2 regions of the Lentibacillus juripiscarius genome follow, and region 1 is predicted to be linked to the other one. Evidence: a T-box and tRNA genes for the amino acid it is inferred to sense, from the RefSeq annotation. Region 1 holds a T-box; the other holds one or more tRNA genes.

The links. The T-box of region 1 lies ahead of ileS (isoleucine--tRNA ligase). A T-box ahead of a tRNA ligase gene usually reads a tRNA of that ligase, here a tRNA-Ile.
Region 2: it encodes a tRNA-Ile, which carries the amino acid that the T-box ahead of ileS (isoleucine--tRNA ligase) is inferred to sense. The anticodon was not compared.

The regions. Positions count from the first base shown of each region.
Region 1 covers NZ_JBHUNA010000009.1:210,162-220,644, forward strand. The annotation lists gene ACFSUO_RS06015 (aspartate carbamoyltransferase catalytic subunit) at 1-753, opposite strand, end outside; gene ACFSUO_RS06020 (solute carrier family 23 protein) at 787-2,175, opposite strand; gene pyrR (bifunctional pyr operon transcriptional regulator/uracil phosphoribosyltransferase PyrR) at 2,714-3,256, opposite strand; gene ACFSUO_RS06030 (RluA family pseudouridine synthase) at 3,428-4,336, opposite strand; gene lspA (signal peptidase II) at 4,299-4,799, opposite strand; gene ileS (isoleucine--tRNA ligase) at 4,944-7,700, opposite strand; T-box leader at 7,937-8,160, opposite strand; gene ACFSUO_RS06045 (DivIVA domain-containing protein) at 8,229-8,756, opposite strand; gene ACFSUO_RS06050 (YlmH family RNA-binding protein) at 8,868-9,644, opposite strand; gene ACFSUO_RS06055 (YggT family protein) at 9,656-9,919, opposite strand; gene ACFSUO_RS06060 (cell division protein SepF) at 9,926-10,369, opposite strand; gene ACFSUO_RS06065 (YggS family pyridoxal phosphate-dependent enzyme) at 10,374-10,483, opposite strand, start outside.
Region 2 covers NZ_JBHUNA010000001.1:51,139-61,621, forward strand. The annotation lists gene ACFSUO_RS00305 (peptidoglycan D,D-transpeptidase FtsI family protein) at 1-1,749, opposite strand, end outside; gene ACFSUO_RS00310 (MFS transporter) at 1,821-3,092, opposite strand; gene ACFSUO_RS00315 (superoxide dismutase) at 3,267-3,878, opposite strand; tRNA gene ACFSUO_RS00320 (tRNA-Phe) at 4,074-4,146, opposite strand; tRNA gene ACFSUO_RS00325 (tRNA-Ser) at 4,367-4,459, opposite strand; tRNA gene ACFSUO_RS00330 (tRNA-Ile) at 4,469-4,545, opposite strand; tRNA gene ACFSUO_RS00335 (tRNA-His) at 4,562-4,637, opposite strand; tRNA gene ACFSUO_RS00340 (tRNA-Met) at 4,652-4,725, opposite strand; tRNA gene ACFSUO_RS00345 (tRNA-Asn) at 4,729-4,803, opposite strand; gene ACFSUO_RS00350 (Na/Pi cotransporter family protein) at 5,233-6,858, opposite strand; gene ACFSUO_RS00355 (hypothetical protein) at 7,158-7,484, shown strand; gene ACFSUO_RS00360 (hypothetical protein) at 7,502-7,900, opposite strand; gene ACFSUO_RS00365 (DUF2624 domain-containing protein) at 8,057-8,338, shown strand; gene ACFSUO_RS00370 (deoxyribonuclease IV) at 8,394-9,287, opposite strand; gene ACFSUO_RS00375 (DEAD/DEAH box helicase) at 9,304-10,483, opposite strand, start outside.

The sequences.
Region 1 (10,483 bases):
GACCGGTGCGGGATGCAGGATAATCGCATGACCCTGCATGTTTCTTTCACGTTCCATCGTCAGGCCATAATCCGCAAGATAGGAGGCAGCATCATAACCAGATCCTCCATGCCGTTCATGCTGGATTCGCAGCAGCATCAGCACATCGCACATGGCACAAGCCTCGTCCATCGTCACGTACGGAATGTCCAGCGTTTCATCCTTAAAGCCAGGCACCTCCACAAAATAGACATTGGCTCCGACTGTCCGCAATGCACAGGCATGAGAATGGGCTACCCTGCTATGCTTAATATCACCGGCAATCGCAACATTCAGCCCTTTAAAAGCACCGAACTCCTGTCTGATCGTGAACAAATCCAGCATGCATTGTGTCGGGTGCTCCCCTTTTCCGGATCCAGCATTTATGATGGGAATGGAAATTCGGCCGGCAAGCTGTTCATACCAAGTGTCCCGGCCATGGCGAATAACTAATAGATCAGCGCCAATTGCCTCATATGTCCGCGCCGTATCATAGAGCGATTCTCCTTTTGTCATGCTGGATGTTTCCGTTTGAAAGTCCAGTATCTCCATTCCGAGCTTTTTTTCCGCAACTAGGAAACTTGTTTTTGTCCGGGTGCTTGGCTCAAAAAATAGATTGGCGGCAAAGTGTCCCCTGCTATCTCCCGTCAATGGCTTCCCCGTCGCTTCAGCCCGGTCCATGATGGACTGAATAACATCCGCCGAAAGATCCTTTGCTGATAAAAAATGCTGCACTTCCACTCACCCTTTCTGTTCTCCGCTTGTTCGTTAAGCTGCATCGTGCTGCCTGCTATCTGTCTCCATATTGCTGTCGTCGAACATAACACCATTGCCATACCCACTTTCCTTGCCCGGCAGTACGAGATTCAACAAGACACCAATGATTGCCGACAAAGCCATTCCCGCGATTTGCAGGTTATCCGATAGCTGGATGAATGCGCCGCCGACACCGATCACGAGAATAACCGAAGCAATGACGAGATTTCGTTTATTGCCAAGGTCAACTTGGTTATCAATCAGCATCCGCAGTCCATTGGATGCAATAATACCAAACAGGAGAATGGAAACCCCGCCCATAACTGCGGAAGGTATGGAACTGATCGTAGCCGTGACAATGCCGGTAAATCCGAACAGTATCGCGACTAGACCCGCACCGGCGACAACAAACACGCTGAACACCCTCGTGATGGACAATACACCGATATTCTCACCGTACGTTGTATTTGGCGGACCACCAAGGAATGATGCAATCATCGTTGCAACACCATCACCGAGAATAGAACGGTGCAGCCCTGGGTTCTTCAAAAAGTTTTTCCCGGCAACTTTTGACAGTACCATCTGATCGCCAATGTGTTCTGCTATCGTGACAAGCGCAACAGGCACCATGAGCAGAACAATTTCCCCGTTCAGCACCTCCAATGGCGCATAATCCAGAAATGGTACGACAAAGTCCGGTGTCTGGAATAATGCAGCAGCAGTCCCCCATATGGAACCAGCTGACATAATGGCTGCCCACTGTTCACTGATTTCCGCTGTATCTACAATACCCTGAAACAGTGCGAAGACATACCCGGATGTAATACCAATTAGAATCGGAATCAGGCCGAAAAAGCCTCTGAAAAAAATCGACGCAACAATGGTCACTGCCAGTGTGAAGAGGGCTACGCTAAAGTGGGTTCCACTATAGACATTTTCATCGAGCCCCGGCACATACATGGACATATCAATGGCAGTTGATGCCAGCCCAAGTCCGATAACGATAATGACAGGGCCGACCACGATTGGCGGCAATATGCGCATGAGCCAATTCAGGCCAAGCATGCCAATCAGCAGGGCAACCCCGCCGTAAACAAGTCCCGCTAAAAAGGTGCCAACCATTGCCCCGGCCGGACCACTTGCCGCGCTCGCCCCAATAATCGGTGCGATAAATGCAAAACTGGATCCTAAATAAGCGGGAATTCTCCCTTTGGTGACTACGAGATAGGCCAGTGTTCCAACACCACTGGATATTAGCGCTACTGCGGGGGACAGCCCGGTCAGAAATGGGACTAGTATCGTTGAGCCGAACATGGCGAACAAATGCTGCAGACTAAGAACAATCCACTGCTGCAGTTTTGGCACTTCATGCACATCCATTACCATTTCTTGTTTATTCATATCGATTTCCTCCTATTTGATTTTAATTTTTACTTTCTTAGGATATAAAAAAGCCTCTTTGCGAAAGGCCGCAAAGAGGCACACGTGTCCATCAGAATCGATACACGTTCCCTGTCAGCGACCTTATAAATCTCACTGGATTTACTTAAAGGTCTTCCTATTTATCGTTTTTGGCGAGAAGACTCCCACTTCAATTTTGTGAAGGGCAATGCCCAAAAATAAGCGGGAGATGAATCGCCTTTTGTATAGCAAAACATTTGTTCCTTTGGTATAATATACCTGTATAGGTTGCTCTATGAAAACTGGATATATGAGGTTGTGACAAGAATTTCTTTGTCACGTAAAATATCCAAGCATCATTCGCCCCGTCTAGCCGAAAAGACTAAACCTGTGCATTACGCTAGACGGCACGAGTCCAACGTACAAAATCTTTGTTCTCACCGTTGGGACGACGGGTAGAGCCTGCTAAAATAACTAGTGGTTACACTGGTGTTCGCAGGAATCCCCCACTTCAAGCGTCAGCTAAGTGGTGGGTAGTTCAATTATCGTAAATACTTACCTCATCCTGCTCATCCGTTTCATCCAATTGCACAACGATGACCTCTTGATCAGAGGTGGGGATGTTTTTCCCAACATAATCTGCTCGAATCGGCAGTTCGCGATGCCCCCGGTCAACGAGTACGCCAAGCTGAACCTGGGACGGGCGGCCAATATCCATAATTGCATCCATCGCTGCCCTAACCGTTCTGCCGGTATACAGCACGTCATCGACTAAAATAACTTTCTTATTCTTTAAATCGGCGTCAACTTTCGTATCTTTTAATTCAGGATCATCATTAGCTGTTACTGTCTCCAGATCATCCCGGTATAACGTAATGTCAAGTTCCCCGGTTGGGACGGTGATACCTTCAATTTGCCGGATTTTTTCCTGCAGGCGTTTCGTCAACGGTATACCTCGTGTTTTAATACCGACGAGCAGAAGGTTCTCCCCGCCTTTATTTTTCTCGACAATTTCATGGGCAATCCGTGTTATCGCCCTACCAATTGCCGCCTGATCAAGCAGGACTGTTTTTTTCTGCATCTTCAATCCCCTCCAGACATTAGAAAATCCCTTTTCTCCGGTGAGGAAAAAAGGGATTTGGGTATACGACACTCAAGTACAATTGTCTTCCGCAACCTTTTTAGCCTCACTGGACTATCTTAAAGGGTCAATATTCATCTGCGTTAATTATTACAGATTTCCAGGGGATTGTCAATCCATTTTCTCCAATTGGTCCAGAAGTTCCTGGAAATAAGCAGGTGGATCCACTTCAAAGTGCAGTTGTTCACCGGTTTCCGGGTGGTTGAATGCCAGTGATTTCGCATGCAATGCCTGGCCGCCAAGTTTCATCGTTTTGCGCTGACCGTATTTCGGATCACCGACAACAGGAAAGCCGATATACTTCATATGAACGCGAATCTGATGGGTACGGCCTGTCTCCAACTGACAGACAATGTGTGTAAAATCCGTGTACCGCTCCAGCACACGAAAATGGGTTACCGCATCCTTTCCATTATCAACGACTCCCATCCTTTTCCGGTCATTTGGATCTCTGCCAATCGGGGCATCAATGACACCGGTTTCGTGTTCAATCACTCCATGCACAATTGCCTCATATCGACGATCCATGTCTTTTAGAGAGAGCTGTTCAGACAGACTGCTATGCGCTTCATCCGTTTTGGCAACAACTAATAGGCCGCTAGTATCCTTATCGATGCGGTGCACGATACCCGGCCGTTCCTCCCCATTTAGCTGGGACAAGCTGTCACAGTGGTGGAGCAGTGCATTCACCAATGTCCCGGTTTGATGACCTGCCGACGGGTGGACAACCATCCCTTTTGGCTTGTTGACGACCAAAAGATCAGCATCTTCATAAACAATTGAAAGCGGAATATTTTCCGGGTCAATTGTGAGCGGTTCCTCGTCCGGCTCGTCCCATTCAATGGTATCACTGGCCTGACATTTATAATTCGTTTTTACTTGCTTCCCGCCGACAAGCACATGGCCATCGGTTATCCATGCCTGCACCTGCGAACGGGATGTATCTGCTATCACACTGGATAGCAGTTTATCAATTCGTGTGTTATGCTCTGTTTCCGTTACCGTGTGCTGATTTGTCATTTTGCCTTTTTTCCTTTCGTTCATCCATAATAGTCGTTATTATCACAAGAATCACACCGACGACCAGGGCTGAGTCTGCAATATTGAAGATTGGATAGTCATACCCGAAAATGATGAAGTCAAAGAAATCCACAACTTCTTTCCGGAACAGCCGGTCAATGAAATTCCCAATCGCACCACCCAGAATCAGGCTTAATGCAACAGCCAGCAGTTTACTTTCCCTGGCATACTTCTGCATGTAATAAATAATTCCGGCGATGACAATGACTGTCACAATATAAAAAAACATCATTTTTCCTTGCAATATTCCCCAAGCCGCTCCACTATTACGATGTGACGTTAAATAGAAAAAATTCCCGATAACCGTTATTTGCTCACCAAGCTCCATCGTTTGTGCAACGACCCACTTCGTCAGCTGGTCAAGTGCAATCACAACGAGTGCCACTATGTAATACAAGTACATTTCGTTTCCTCCATCGTTCCTAACACCTTAGCTATATTTTAGATGCTTTATTAGTTTACCACAATTTCAGCTATACAAAAAATAGGAATGCCACAAGCAAGCATTCCTATTTTGGTCTGTATCCTGTTTTACTTACCGAATTATTTATGCACTGTAATGCTCTTTCACAATATCGGCACACCGTGTGCATAAATCTGGGTGATCCTGATCCTGGCCAACGGTATCAGCGGCTGTCCAGCAGCGTGCACACTTTTCACCAGGATGTTTCTCAACCAGAACATTTACATAGTGATACGCCTTCGCATCAGGTGCCTCATCTGTAACGTCTGCTTCGGACACGATGAACAGCTGATGCACATCGGAGATACCATCGAGCACTTCTTTTGTCTGCTCATCTTTTGGAACAACCGTAATCTTGGCTTCCAGTGATTTTCCGATGACTTTGGCTTCCCTCGCTTCTTCCAGCGCCTTTAGAACATCATCACGAACCTGCATAAAGTGGTCCCACTTCGCATACAGTTTGTCAAAGCCAGTGATTTCTCTTGGTTCTGGAATATCCGTCAGCTGGACACTTTCTTCTTCCGCACCAGGAATGTACTCCCAGATTTCATCAGCCGTATGCGGAATAATCGGTGTCAGGAGCTTCACTAGCGTGGTGACCATTTCATAATACGCCGTCTGAATACTCCGGCGGCGATGGTCATCCGCTGCTTCGATATATAAAATATCTTTGGCAAAGTCGAGATAGAACGAACTTAAATCAGTCGTACAGAAATTATGAATTTCTGAATAAACTGGTGCGAATTCATAAACGTCATAGCTGCCCCTGACGTTTTTCAGCATCGTTTGCAGCCGGTGTAGCATATACCGGTCAGCTTCCGCCATTTCTGATTCAGGTACAGCATCTTTAGCCGGATCAAAGTCAGCTAAGTTTCCGAGCATGAACCGTACGGTATTTCGGATTTTCCGATAGCCCTCAGAAACTTGCTTCAGAATTTCCTGAGAAATCCTTACGTCTGCCTGGTAATCAACCGAGGATACCCAAAGACGCAAAATATCCGATCCAAGCTGTTTCTGAATTTTTAACGGATCCATAACATTGCCGAGTGATTTACTCATTTTTCGTCCATTACCATCAAGGGTGAAGCCATGGCTGATGATGGTTTCAAATGGTGCCTTGCCTGTTACCGCAACTGCTGTAGAAATCGATGAGTTAAACCAGCCGCGATACTGGTCACTTCCTTCAAGGTAAACATCGGCCGGGCGTTTATGATCCTCACGTCCCTTCAGTACAGCTTCGTGTGATGACCCCGAATCAAACCAGACGTCCATAATATCGGTTTCTTTCGTGAAGGTACCATTCGGACTGTGTTCGGACGTGAACCCTTCCGGAAGCAAGTCATGTGTCTCCCATTCAAACCAAACGTTCGAGCCGTGCTCAGCAAACAGATTAGAAACATGGGCAATGGTTTCATTATTGATGATTGGCGTTCCATCCTCCCCGTAAAACACAGGGATTGGAACACCCCAAGTCCGCTGCCGGGAAATGCACCAGTCTTCACGGTCGCGTACCATATTGTACAGACGGGTTTCTCCCCATGATGGATACCAGTTGATGCGATTGATTTCATCCAGAATATCCTGGCGAAAATCTTTAATGGATGCAAACCACTGCGATGTCGCCCGGAAAATAGTCGGCTTTTTCGTACGCCAATCATGCGGATAGGAGTGGGTAATAAACGTAAGCTTCAGTAGCGCCCCGCTCTCTTCCAGTTTTTCCGTAATTGTTTTGTTTGCCTGGTCATAAAACATTCCCTCTAATCCTGGTGCTTCGCTAGTGAAATGCCCTTTCCCATCAACCGGAGAGAATGGTTCGATACCGTACGTCCGGGACATATAGAAGTCATCTTCTCCGTGACCTGGTGCTGTATGAACACAGCCGGTACCAGCATCTGTTGTTACATGGTCACCAAGCATAACCAGCGAATCACGATCATAAAACGGATGTCTGGCTACTACCCGGTCTGCTTCTTCACCCTTGAAAGTCTTGATAACTTCCGGGTTTTCCCATTCCAGTTCTTCTGTCAGTGTTTCAACCAGTTCATGGGCAATGACGTATTTTTCACCATTAACAGCGACAACGGCATATTCCAGTTCTGGATGAATGGCAATGCCAAGGTTTGCCGGAATGGTCCATGGGGTTGTGGTCCATATAATAATTTTCTCACCTCCGTCCAGCACCTCTTTGCCGTCTGTTACGTCAAATGCCACATAAATGGATGGTGACCGCTTATCATGATATTCTATTTCTGCTTCTGCCAGCGCAGATTCAGAGGACGGGGACCAGTACACAGGCTTCAAGCCCTTGTAAATGTAGCCTTTTTTGGCCATTTCACCAAACACTTTAATCTGGGCGGCTTCGTAATCTTTGGTTAGCGTAATATACGGATTATCCCAGTCACCGCGGACACCAAGTTTTTTGAATTGGGTCCTTTGATTATCCAGCTGCCCCATAGCATACTCGGCACATTTCTGTCTGAATTCCGCAATGCTCATTTTTTTACGGTCCACTTTTTTCTTTTTCGTCAAAGCAGTTTCTACAGGCAAGCCATGGGTGTCCCAGCCGGGAACGTATGGCGCGTAAAAGCCGCTCATGGATTTGTACCTTGTGATAAAGTCCTTTAAAATTTTGTTGAGAGCATGCCCGATATGCAAATCACCATTGGCATATGGCGGTCCATCATGCAGAACGAACAGTGGACGTCCTTTTGTCCGCTCAAGCCCTTTATCGTAAATTTGTTCTTCATCCCATTTTTGCTGACGTTCTGGTTCTTTGTTCGGCAAGTTGCCGCGCATAGGAAACTTCGTCTTCGGCATCAGCAACGTGTCTTTATAATCCATGTGTTATCCTCCTTGTCTTTAGTGAAAATCGGGGCTGTATTTAACAACGTGGCGTTGATTGAAGCAGAAGACGCGAGACTTCTGCGGGAAAGCGAGACAGCCGAGACCCCACAGACAGTGAAGCAATGAACTGTCGAGGAGGCTTGGCGCGAGCCCACGGTAAGCGAGCGTCTAGTGCTGAAATCAACAATACAGACTAACAATACACGTGAGTAAAAAAAGTCTTCTCTATCCCAAAAAGGGACGAGAAGACTCGCGGTACCACCCTTATGAATTTAAAATTGGCGCCTATTTTAAATTCACTCGATATCCGTAACGTGGATGAACCGTCCATTTTTACTCAAGTTCAAAATGGACACTCGGGAGTGATGTTCTGAATGTATTGCTGTATCAGGCTTGCACCATCCCTGATTCGCTGGGCAGCAGGTGGCATTCATACTGTCTCCGTCGTCGTGGTTTGTATTTGGTAAGACCTTTGAGACCTTTATGATAATGAATTATATGTAAAATTCCTGAAAACGTCAAGGTCTACGCATTACTATTGGCATACTCGGATGTTTCTTCCTGTATTCCTTCCACTTCTTCTTCGCCCTCTTCATCAAACAATCCATCCCAGTCATCTGCATTGATTACTTCAAGCTGAGCTTCGACCAGCATCTTCAGACGGGTTCGGAAGACTTTTGCCTGTTTCTTTAATTCCTCTACATCCATTTCGATTTTACGGGATTTATTTAACGCCTCATTCACAATCCGATCAGCGTTTTTCTCAGCCTCTTTAATAATCAGTTTCGATTCTTTCTGGGCATTCCCTTTTAATTCTTCAGCCGTTTCCTGGGCAATTAGAATAGAGTTATTTAGCGTGCTTTCAATATTAGTAAAATGTCCAAGTTTCTCATTCAGCTGCTCGACCTGCTCCTGTAATTCTTTTTTCTCACGGATGGTCATTTCATAATCTTTTATGACCTGATCAAGAAACTCATTGACCTCATCTTCGTCATAGCCGCGAAAACTTCTTGTAAACTCCTTATTGTGTATATCCAACGGTGATAATGACACACAGGCCACCTCCTTTTAGTTAGTCAGTGTGAAATAATAATACATAAGGTCGTAATTGCTGTATACTATTTTTTCGACATAAAAACTGAAATTCCTGCATAATGTGCCGAATTATTTTAGTACAGCTGCTGTTATACTTATATTATCTTTTTTTGTTCGGGCATTGATAGCGGCCAGTTTGCTTCGGCCTTTCCCACGCAATGACAGCAAATCGCCTTCCTCAAGGGTGAATTTTTTGTCATCCGCAACTTGGTGATTCACTTTCACCATCCCTTTTTCAATCATAGCGGCTGCATTTTTTCTTGATAATTTATAAATCGCTTTTACAACGGTATCCAGCCGCAATGATGAGATGATATGGTCCGTTTCAACCCAGGAGGCCTTGCTTTCAACCAGCGCAGACAGCGGCTTGCTTTCAAGTCTGATGCTCGCTTTCTTGACGGTGGTGAGATTCGCAAGTACGTACGGTGCAATTTCATCTGCTGCAATGATTTGCACAAGCCCATCTTCAACTATTATATCGCCCAGCTTTTTTCGCTTAATACCGAGGGATAAGAAGGCCCCCATCACATCCCGGTGTGTCAGGGAAACAAATTTATCATGATAGGAACCTTGCAAAAGACGAAGCTGAAACGAATCTTCCGTTATCTGTTCATACATCGGGGCAATCATGATCCGCTTTCGTTCAGCGGACTGATCACCTCCATGTTTCGACACTTTTAGATCTTCAAGGCTTGTCCCAGCAAGCATATCAGCTATTTGCTGTTCTCTCGGATTCAAGAAATCAGTCAGCTTTGGCTGATAGGTCATTTCCACATCCCGTATCCAGGACAGAACATGATTGATAAATGGCTGTTCTTCTTTTCTGAAATGCTGGTATATATCCATCGCACAAGCCCCTAGAACCAGGTAATCAGAACCGGCAGCCCGTACATCCTGGCAAAATAAAGAACGAAAATGGCTACAATCGGGGATAAGTCAATCATACCAAGAGGTGGTATAATCTTCCGGAATGGTTCAAGATAAGGTTCACAAATTTTAGCCAAAAAACTTCCAAATGCCGATTCCCTCGCCCCTGGAAACCAGGACATGAAAATATAAATAATCAGCGCAAAGCTGTAAAGTTCCAATGCCCAGTACAATAAACCCAATAGTGATTGCATAGTCTGCTACCATCCTTTATGAAATTCGTCTTCTTCCACGAGCGTATCGGTTATGCTTCCGGAAACATCTACATTCTCAGGCGTGCACAGAAATGTCTGGTCGCCTAATTTTTGAATGTCCCCGTTCACAGCATAGACAGTCCCACTCAGAAAATCGACAATCCGTTTCGCCTGCTGCTGATCAATGCGCTGCAGATTAATGACTGCCGCACGTTTATTCACCACATTATCAGCAATCTCCTGTGCTTCATTATAGTTGCGCGGCTCATATAGCACAACTTTCGATGCGGGCTGCTGAATGCTTGTCAGATTTACTACATTTTCCCTGTTATGCCGCTGACTATTCTGGCCGGCACCATTACCGGGCGTGCCCGTATCCATCTCCTCGTCAGCGTACATATCTTCCTCATCCATCGTGAAGAACGTTTTTAGTTTGTTCATAATACTCATATCTTCACTCCGTTTCCCGGGAACCAACCAATGCCGATCCAATACGGACATGTGTAGCTCCCTCTTCAATCGCAATTTGGTAGTCGTTACTCATGCCCATGGAAAGATATTGAC
Region 2 (10,483 bases), on a different contig from region 1:
CTTCTGGTCCATGTCTATCCGGTTCATGAATTCCGTGTTATTACTTTTGTATACCGGACCAAGCTCCTCACTGTGTGGGACCGGGTTACGAATCGCCTTTAGGAAATGCGGCCGGATGCGATAGCCGTCATTGGCAATCGTTGACACGTACTGTGCCATTTGCATGGTTGTATACGTATCATATTGCCCAATCGCCAGGTCCAAGAGATTTCCTGCAAGTGGATCACTACCTTGATACCCGATTGACTCCGATGGAAAATCGATGCCCGTCGAAACACCAAGACCAAACTGACTGTAGTACCTGCGCATTTCAGTAAATGCTTTCGGGTCAAAATTAAGCGGTTCATTTCGCTGATAGTTAAAGTCGCCACCCATGCGCATGGCAATATAGAACATATATACGTTAGAGGAACGCTTCAGCGCTTCATAGTCATTGACCCACTGCAGATTTTTCCAAGAACTTTTTTCCGGCGTTCCTTTTATCTTGATCGGTGTATCATAAAACCGCTGGCCAGGTTTTATCACACCGGATTCATACCCAGCAAGCATTGTCGCGCCTTTGACAGCTGAACCCGGGCTGTATGCACTGTGTATCGTACGCTGACCGGCATTTTGAAATTCCTTCTCCTCCCGGTTGTAGTATTGTCCACCGGCGGCCAGGATTTCCCCTGTCTGAGGATCCATCATAACAGCAAGTGCCGTATCCATATAATGATTTTCATATGGCTGGTTCTGGATGGCCGTTTTTAATTCTTGGCGCAACACCTTGTTTACTTCTTTCTGGAGTTCCATATCGATGGTGAGGACCAAATCTTTCCCGCGCTGCCCTTCGACGGCTACATCCGAATCAACGATTGTGCCATTTTTATCTGTTGTATACTGAATTTTCTCTTTCCGACTGCGTAGGACGCTTTCATACTGCTCCTCGAGACCACTTCGGCCAACACGGTCATTCCGGCTGTAGCCCCTCGTCATGTAATAATCTTCTTTTGCGGCTAATATGCCCTGTTTTTCCGATGTAATATTGCCCGCAAACGACTGAAACGTGCTGCCGTATGGATACTTACGGTTCCAGTCTGTGGAGGCGTTAATTCCGGGCAGCTCATCCAGATGCTCAGCCACACGTGCAAATTCTTCAGGAGTTACTTCTTTTCCCTTAATAATGATTTGCGGTGTAAGGGCCATTGCTTTGTCCATTTCTTTTTTAATGGCCATTACTTCACGCTGCTGTTGGCTGAAATTATCAAACGCAACTTCTTCTTCTTTAATCCGTTCAAGCATCGTACTGTATTGCTCACTATTATCCATTTCTTCAATTTCTTTATCTGTGAGCCGGCTTTTTGCTTCTTTCGTATTTTGAATATACCAGTATTCTTTTCGGTTCCGTAATGTAAGACCATACTGTTTATCTTTTCCCGGGTCCATGGAAATGTACTTAGCTAATTTCTCTGCCACGTCGAGTCTATCTTCTGCCTGTGTTCCTTTTTCCGGCGTATACGTAATTGCATATTCAGCATCGTTCCCAACGATTAAATTTCCGTTTCGGTCATACATTTTACCACGCGGAACTGGAATTTCCGTGAAATCATTGGATGTCCGGTCAATTTCCGCCTGGAATGCTTCCCCATTCAGGATCTGAACAACCCCAAGCTGCAAAACCAGCAGTGAAAATAACAAAAACACGGCAAAAAACAGTATATTTAAACGAAAGGGCAACTGGGCCTTTTTCCTTTTCTTTATGTTAGCCATATCTCTCTCCCTCACCCTTTAAAATTGTACAGCTTCATTATACCATTTTTGCCTTCTGATTCTAACAGGAATCATCGATTTTTTTCATCTGTCACTGGCTCCTTCGTGATGGGTTCATTTGTACCGGCTGCCCCGAGGTAAATATCCTTGACAAACAGATAAATCACAATATGACCCAATCCGAAGAAGGCGAGCAGGTATGGAATAATGACTTCTGCTGAAACCAATGATATCGCAATAAGAAACACAACAATGGCTGTCACCCTGCCAATATTGGCAAACACCTCCCGAACAACAATATACTCCACCCGAAGTTCTTTCGCTTTCCATGCCTTTCCAATCACATCGAACGTCATGGAAAAGTATGGTACGTTGACCACAGGATAGGCAATACCGATTAATGCCGCATAAATCATCAACTGAACATACCCAGTATCAAACAAAATAATATAGATCGAGAAATACAGGATAAGCGCTCCCGTTAGTATAAACTTTTTCCGCATGGATGGTTTAATCCATCTGGTAACAATGAAGTAAAACACAAAGGACAAACCAGAAAGAAACAGGTTGAACATCCCAAGTGAAAATTCACTGCCGGTTGAAAGAAACACCCATATGGAAATCACAAATAAAAAGATTCCTTCCCGTAGTCCTTGTGAAATATGGGCGTTTAGGATTTTTCGCCAGTTTTTATTGTGGTTCCACTCCGTCAGTACACGCTTGAAATGAAACCGTCCTTCTGCCTGCCGCCGTTTAAGAAAAAAGCTGCAGACAACTGCACCAATAAACAGGCTGAACGAAATTGTAAAAATGACTGTATACCCAATAGTTTCTTCCATTCTGGCGATGAGCGTCCCCGCAAGCAATGGGCCAATCATACCAGCAAATGACTGCAAGACACCTAAGAACCCATTAAAAAAGTCCCTGGATTCAGGTTCCGTGATTTCAAATGTAAGCACATTGAATGCCAGCCAGTAAAATCCAAAGCCGATTCCAAGTAAACTGCCGAGCATAAAGTTATACGTTGCTGCTTTATCGGCAACCAGCAGGACACTCAGAAAAAAGAGAGATAAAAATATGACCCCCAATCGGAGTACAATGACACGGTCAACTTTTTTGGCAATTTTTCCTGCAAGAATGAATGTCACCGGCTGGAACAGATAAATACCAAGATTGTAAAAAGCAATCGTGCTGTAATCCCCTGCTTGGCGCCATAAATAAATGTTCACAAAGGTATTGGAAAGGAAAATACTTAGTGAGTACAGACCACCTATGACAAGCAGTAAAATAAGATCACGGTTTATATCCATTTTTCCTGTAAAGGCTTGTAAGCTTTTGTGCATAATATCCATTGCTCCTTTTTGTTCATTTATAGTGTGAGCAAATTAGAGCATGGATATGTAATGCCGAAAATGTTAAAAATAAGCATGTATACCCCATCACATCAAATGTCTTTATCGTTGGGTATAAAAAAACACGGGTATTTTTCCCGTGTTTTTTAAAGAAGCGTTCATTTATTATTTAGCTTCGTTATAATTCTTAGCAACCTCGTCCCAATTTACAACATTCCAGAATGCTGCCACATAGTCAGGACGGCGATTTTGGTAATTAAGATAGTAAGCATGTTCCCAAACGTCAAGGCCTAAAATCGGTGTTTTTCCATCCATAATCGGTGTATCCTGGTTAGGTGTGCTTGTCACTTCGAGTTCACCATTATGAACAACGAGCCAAGCCCAGCCTGATCCAAAACGGCCTTTTGCGGCTGTCTCAAACGTTTCTTTAAATTTGTCGAAACTGCCGAATTTATCATTGATTTTGTCAGCAAGCTCACCGGTAGGTTCACCGCCGCCGTTTGGTGACATTACTTTCCAGAACAGACTATGGTTAGCGTGTCCACCGCCATTATTACGTACAGCCGTACGGATATCTTCCGGTACAGCGTCAAGATTGCTGAGCAGATCCTCAAGTGATTTCTCTTGAAGGTCTGCTTTACCTTCCAGTGCCGCATTCAGTTTGGTAACGTAAGTATTGTGATGCTTCGTGTGGTGAATATTCATCGTTTCTTTGTCAACAGTTGGTTCTAAAGCATCGTATGCATATGGTAGTTCTGGCAGTTCAAATGGAGCCATTTTATACATCCTCCCTTAGATCTTTTATTAAAAGGATTGAAGATTCAACCTTTTAATCTTACCGTACCAAAGGTCGGTTACACTTGCAAACAATATGCATGTTTTTAAAGTGCCAACAGTTATAAGCAGTACCGTCATGTTTTGGATTTCATTTTGTGCAAAAGAAAAACAAGCAAGTATGCTTGTTTGGAAAAATGGCTCGGGACGGAATCGAACCGCCGACACACGGATTTTCAGTCCGTTGCTCTACCGACTGAGCTACCGAGCCGTATGATATTAAAAATTTCTTGCTATCATCACTTAATCTCTTCAGGTTTGGTGCTCGTCACGTTGCAAGTAATTTCAGTGTTGATTACGTTCCTCGCAGGCCTGCACTTAGGTGATGTTTCGGTGTTGCTAGCGGCCAGCTACCGAGCCGTATGATATTAAATTTCTTGCTATCATCACAATTGCACTTACAATCACATTTGATAACTGTTAAATATGTATGGAGGAGGTAGAGGGATTCGAACCCCCGCGCGGTTTGACCCGCCTGTCGGTTTTCAAGACCGATCCCTTCAGCCAGACTTGGGTATACCTCCGAATGTCAATGGTGGACCCTGCAGGATTCGAACCTGCGACCGATCGGTTATGAGCCGATAGCTCTGACCAGCTGAGCTAAGGGTCCACTTTAAATTTTAGTATGGGGCGACCGGTGGGGATCGAACCCACGAGTGCCGGAGCCACAATCCGGTGCGTTAACCACTTCGCCACGACCGCCATTAGGAATGAAATAGCGGTGGAGGGGATCGAACCCACGACCTCACGGGTATGAACCGTACGCTCTCGCCAGCTGAGCTACACCGCCATATGGCTCCACAGGCAGGATTCGAACCTGCGACCGATCGGTTAACAGCCGATAGCTCTACCGCTGAGCTACTGTGGAATAATTTTTATGATATTATATCAAAATTGTTGTACTCTTCCTAGCAGACCTTTACATAAAAGGCTGTCCAAAGACGACGTAACCTTCATGTTGCTGCATGTTTTTATCAGCGACGAAATATAATTTATCATGTTCGGCAGAATATGTCAATAACTTTTGCTCACAAAATTTATGTAAGGCCGAAAAAACAAATCAGCAACAGACAACATTAATAACTATAGCATGTTCAATCCATATTATCAATAGTGAATAAAGGAAAAAATTTTACGTATTTACATGAAATGAAGTCCGACTTTAGACATACAAAAATACCGGCAGCAGCCAATATGCAGCCGTGCCGATATTTCGTACCCATTAAAGGACGTCGCGAACTTAGGTCCTATTGATCCTCTTTGACACGCAATTTTGAGCACGTACAATAAGTGTTGTTTATTCATCCAAAATCGCTTCAGCAATATTTACTGCATGATCGGCAATACGTTCAAGATTGCTGATAATATCCACAAACACAATTCCCGCTGATCCGGTACATAAGCCTTCATTCATCCGGATGATATGTTTCTTTCGGAAATCCCGTTCCATTTTATCAATTTGATCTTCTTTCTGCATGACCGCCAGTGCCTTTTCGCGGTCCATTTTATCCAATGTTTCGACAGATTCCTTAACTGTCATAATCGTCAAATCAAACATATTATTCAGATCTTCCTGAGCTTGTTCGGTTATATGGACTTTGTTGGATATTTTATAATCTATCAGTTCAATAATGTTTTCAAAATGATCTCCTATGCGTTCTATATCACGTACAGAGTCCATCAGAAGCGTATGCTTGGTACTGTCCAGTTCAGACATATATACACCTGACAATTCAACTAAATAATCCGTTATCTCTCGGTCGAGGTTGTTGAGTGCACCTTCGATTTGCATTGACATTTCCGAATGCTTCTGGCTTTTCGTTGTTAAATATAAGTTGGTCTCTTCAAGCCCTTTGTACGAGTATTCACCCATACGAATAATCTCAGCTTTTGCCTGGTCAAGTGCTAATGTAGATGATTGCTGGATAAAAATTGGATCCAGATGCTTTGGCTTATATTCCACAACTGTATCGTCACCAGGAATAATTTTTGTTACTATCCATGCAAGTGCACCGATGAAAGGAAATTGAATAATCAGGTTGACAAGGTTAAAGCTTCCATGCGCAAAGGCTATCGTCATTTCCGGATTAAGATCTAATAAGGATTGCAAATAAATAACGTAATTCGTAAAAAAGCCCAAAAGAAGCAATACGACAGTCGTACCAGCCAGATTAAAAATAACGTGAACATATGCTGCCCGTTTGGCGGCTACCGTTGCACCGATGGAAGCAAGGACTGCCGTGATGGTTGTTCCTATATTGTCCCCGAATAATACGGGCAATGCGGCCTTCAATTCAATTGCACCTTCAGAAAACAGCCCCTGCAGAATACCAATCGTGGCACTGGAACTTTGCACAACAAATGTAAACAATGTACCAATAACGACACCAAGTATCGAATGCTCACTCATACTCAGTGTGAGTTCTTGAAATGCCTCAAGACTTCTTAATGGTGACATCCCGCTGCTCATCAGCTCAAGGCCAAAGAACAGTGCCCCGAAGCCAAATATAGCCTGTCCGAGATTATTCACTTTTTGGTTTTTAAAGAAAAACAGTAAGAAACAGCCAACAGCTATAATCGGCAGGGCATATTGACCCAGATCAATCCCTATAATGAAAGCAGTTACCGTTGTACCAACATTGGCACCCATAATAACACCAATAGCTTGTCTTAGAGTCATAAATCCAGCGTTAACGAGCCCGACCGTCAACACTGTAGTCCCTGAACTGCTCTGAATAAGGATTGTCACTACGATACCTGCAAGCACACCAAGGAACGGGTTGCTCGTTGTTTTGTCAAGTATATCCCGCAGTCGGTCGCCCGCAGACTTTTGAAGTCCTTCCCCCATATATTTGATGCCAAGCAGAAATATGCCAAGTCCGCCAATAAATTCAAATATCAGTGTTTGCACATCGATATCCAAAGAAACGCCACCCTTCATGTAGAAAACTGTCACATACCTTCCCCATTATTAATGGATTCGACAGCGTTTGTAAAGTATATCTCGAAAAATTAACATAAAGTTTACATTCACCTTTTTTCCCGTGTGCTCCTGGTTATAATTTGCCCGAATGGATCATTGGGAACGTACATGAAAACTTGCGTAAGTAGTCGACTGTGTAGGTTCTCTTTCGGCTGCAGCAGTAATAAATCAGATGTATTAGCATAAATATCAAACGAAAAGGTATTTGGCTGTAGAGCTGTATAAAGGAATGAGAAATTATGAAGCGACTCGGATTGTACATTTTTATTGGATTGTTTCTCATTAGTATTTATAAAGACCTTACCACAGGATTACTTCCGGAAAACACGACAGAACAAACGGATGAAAACAGGGTCGAAAAAGAGAGTCTGACAGGAATCCGTGCAGAAGTGGACAAGGGGGATACCGTGCTGTCAGTTGTCGAAAAAATAAATGAACAACTTGGTAAAGTTGACATTCCGGAAATACGAGCCGATTTCAAAACATTAAATCCCCATACAGATCCCCTCCGTATCGAATCTGGTGAATATTACTATTTCCCGCTGTATGAAAAAGGGGCTGAATAAATCTTCAGCCCCTTTTGTTATACGAATGGCAAGACAAATAATCGGATGAGAATGGATATTGCACCTACAATTATCGCGGAGTTACCAAGTGTTTCTGCACCCCGATTTCTTGAAATGAAGCCTAGGATTATCCCGGCACCGCCGAGTATGATTGGCATCATGAAAAAAGAAATCACTGACAATGCCACACCAATCCAGCCAAAAGCTCCGGTGGCTTCTGTGTCATCATCCTCAGTATCCGCGATATCGTCCGCGGTCATTTCTGCGGCAAATTCCTCATCACGTCTACTTTGTACATCCTCGATATCCGGTTCGTCGCCATTAAAATTGGTTGCAACCATATCGTCCGTGTCCGGCTGTTCCTCAAGCTTCGGTCCATTTTCCGAGCTATTTATCCTGCGGTTTGTTTCATCCATCAGCATGACCTCTCTTTCTTTGATGAGGTGCGTTTATAGCTTATGGATGTCCGCGGTTTATCATGCTGGTACTTATTGTAAGTGATAAGGGGAGAGAGTAAATTTTTTGGAGCTAATGCATACAGTACATCAGATCACTTTTTAAGGGGAGAGAATATGTCGTCGTTTATCAAACAGTTCGTGAAAACTAAGATGAAACAGCTGTCGGCAGATGAGCTGCTCCATTACGCACATGAATATAACTTTTCCATTTCCAGAAAACAAGCAAATGCCATCACTTCCTATTTACAAACACATACGGTTGATCCTTTCAGCTCCAGGAGCCGCAAAAAAATGTTTCGAGAGCTTGCCCGCATAACGGATGAAAATACAGCAAAAAAAGCGGAAAAGCTGTTCCAGGAAACCATTAAAGCGTACGGTCTGGAACATTTGTTTTAGAAAAGAATGTTATAAGTAGGCAGGAATAACGTGCGAGACATTATTCCTGCTTATATTACTGATTGACAATTTTTTCTTTCAAGCCCGAATCAAATGAGCCATCCCGGATCATATCAATTTCAAATTTATATGGGGGCTTTTTGTTTTTCTTATCTTCACCTACAAATGGTGTTTCAAGGATTTTAGGCAACTCTTCCAATTGCGGATGTGTAATGACATGGTGGAGCCCTTCGAAACCAATATGACCGAACCCGATATTTTCGTGACGGTCTTTTTGGGCGCCTTGTTCATTCTTACTATCATTCACATGAACGACCTTTAAGCGGTCCAGCCCAATAATACGGTCAAATTCATCCAGTACGCCATCAAAGTCATGGACAACATCATACCCCGCGTCATGGATATGACATGTATCCAGGCAAACAGAAAGCTTTTCATTATGGGTCACCCCGTCCATAATTGCAGCCAGTTCGTCAAATGTGCGCCCAATTTCTGATCCTTTACCAGCCATCGTTTCCAATGCTATCTGAACATTCTGGTTTGGATCAAGCACTTCATTGAGCCCTTCAATAATTTTAGGAATCCCTTTGTCCGCCCCTTGTCCGACATGTGAGCCAGGGTGGAGGACAATTTGTTCGGCTCCAATTGCGCTTGTACGATCAATTTCATTCCGCAAAAAATCCACGCCCAATTCAAACGTTTCCTTTTTCGTTGTGTTGCCTATATTAATGATGTATGGTGCATGGACAACAACATCAACGATACCGTTCTCCGCCATATGCTGTCTTCCAGCTTCAATATTTAATTCTTCAATCGGCTTCCTTCTTGTGTTCTGTGGTGCACCGGTATAAATCATAAACACATTTGATCCATATGAAACTGCCTGCTCACTCGACCCTTGAAGCATTTTTTTCCCGCTCATGGATACGTGTGATCCAATCTTTAACATTTCCTCACCCCAACACTTATTTTCGCTTTTTGTTTGATTTTTTCATTAACTGATTTTTCGCCTTTTCCTGCTGTTTTTTCATTTTTTTCTTATATCCAGGTTTAACCTTTTTATACTTCTTGACCTTTTTCCAGGCCATGTTATCTGCATCTTGGTCCGTTGTATCGTCTTTCTTCCGGTCATTCCGGAACTTGGAAGGTTTCCATTCACCATTTTTGACATCCCAAAAAGCAACGGGAAGCCCCTTTTGTTTTAATTTTTCCATCAGACGTATGTCATTATCGTCATAGAGACTGATCACTGTTCCTTCCATACCGGCACGTGCTGTCCGACCCGCACGGTGTACATAAAAGTCTGTTTCCTTTGGCAGTTGCGCATTAATAACATGGCTGACCCCTTTAATATCCACACCGCGTGAAGCAAGATCGGTCGCCACGATATACTGATAGCGGAGGTTCTGTATCTCTTTCAGGACACGTTTTCGTTCTCTTGGTGCCAGTCCACCATGTATGAGCCCCGTATCAAGCCCTTTTTGCTGCAGGGAACTGGCCAATGCATCTGCATTTTCTTTTCCGTTTGTGAAAATAATGGCCAAATATGGCTGAATCGTTTCAGAAATCCCTGCAATCACTTCTGCAGGATCACGGTTTTTCAATGGTATAAACCGGTGTTCCAATGTTTCTGGCGATAATGCATCGTCGACTTTGACATGCAGCGGGTTTTCCAGGTATTTACGGTAAAAATGTTCAAGCTGCTGTGGAATGGTGGCGGAAAATGCCAGTAACTGGATATCTTGCTTTGCCCGGACCAGCAGCTGATCCACATCCTGAATAAAACCAAGTTCAAGCATGAGGTCAGCCTCATCAATCACGAAGGCTGATGCAATATAAATGGAAAGGCTTTGCTCTTTTACCAGGTCGAGCATCCTTCCAGGAGTTCCGACGACAATATGCGGCGGTTCCTTCAACTTTTCCATCATTTTTTGCTTATCCATTCCTCCGACCAGCAGCTTGGCAAACCAGGTTCCTTTCTTCCCGGCGTAATCAATAATTGTTCTCACTTCATCATATATTTGTGTTGCCAATTCTCTTGTTGGCGCGGTAATGACAAGTTGCACTTCCCGCTTTTCCGGGTCAAGACGGTTCAGTAGCGGGAGAAGGTATGCGTGTGTTTTCCCGGAACCTGTCTGTGACTGG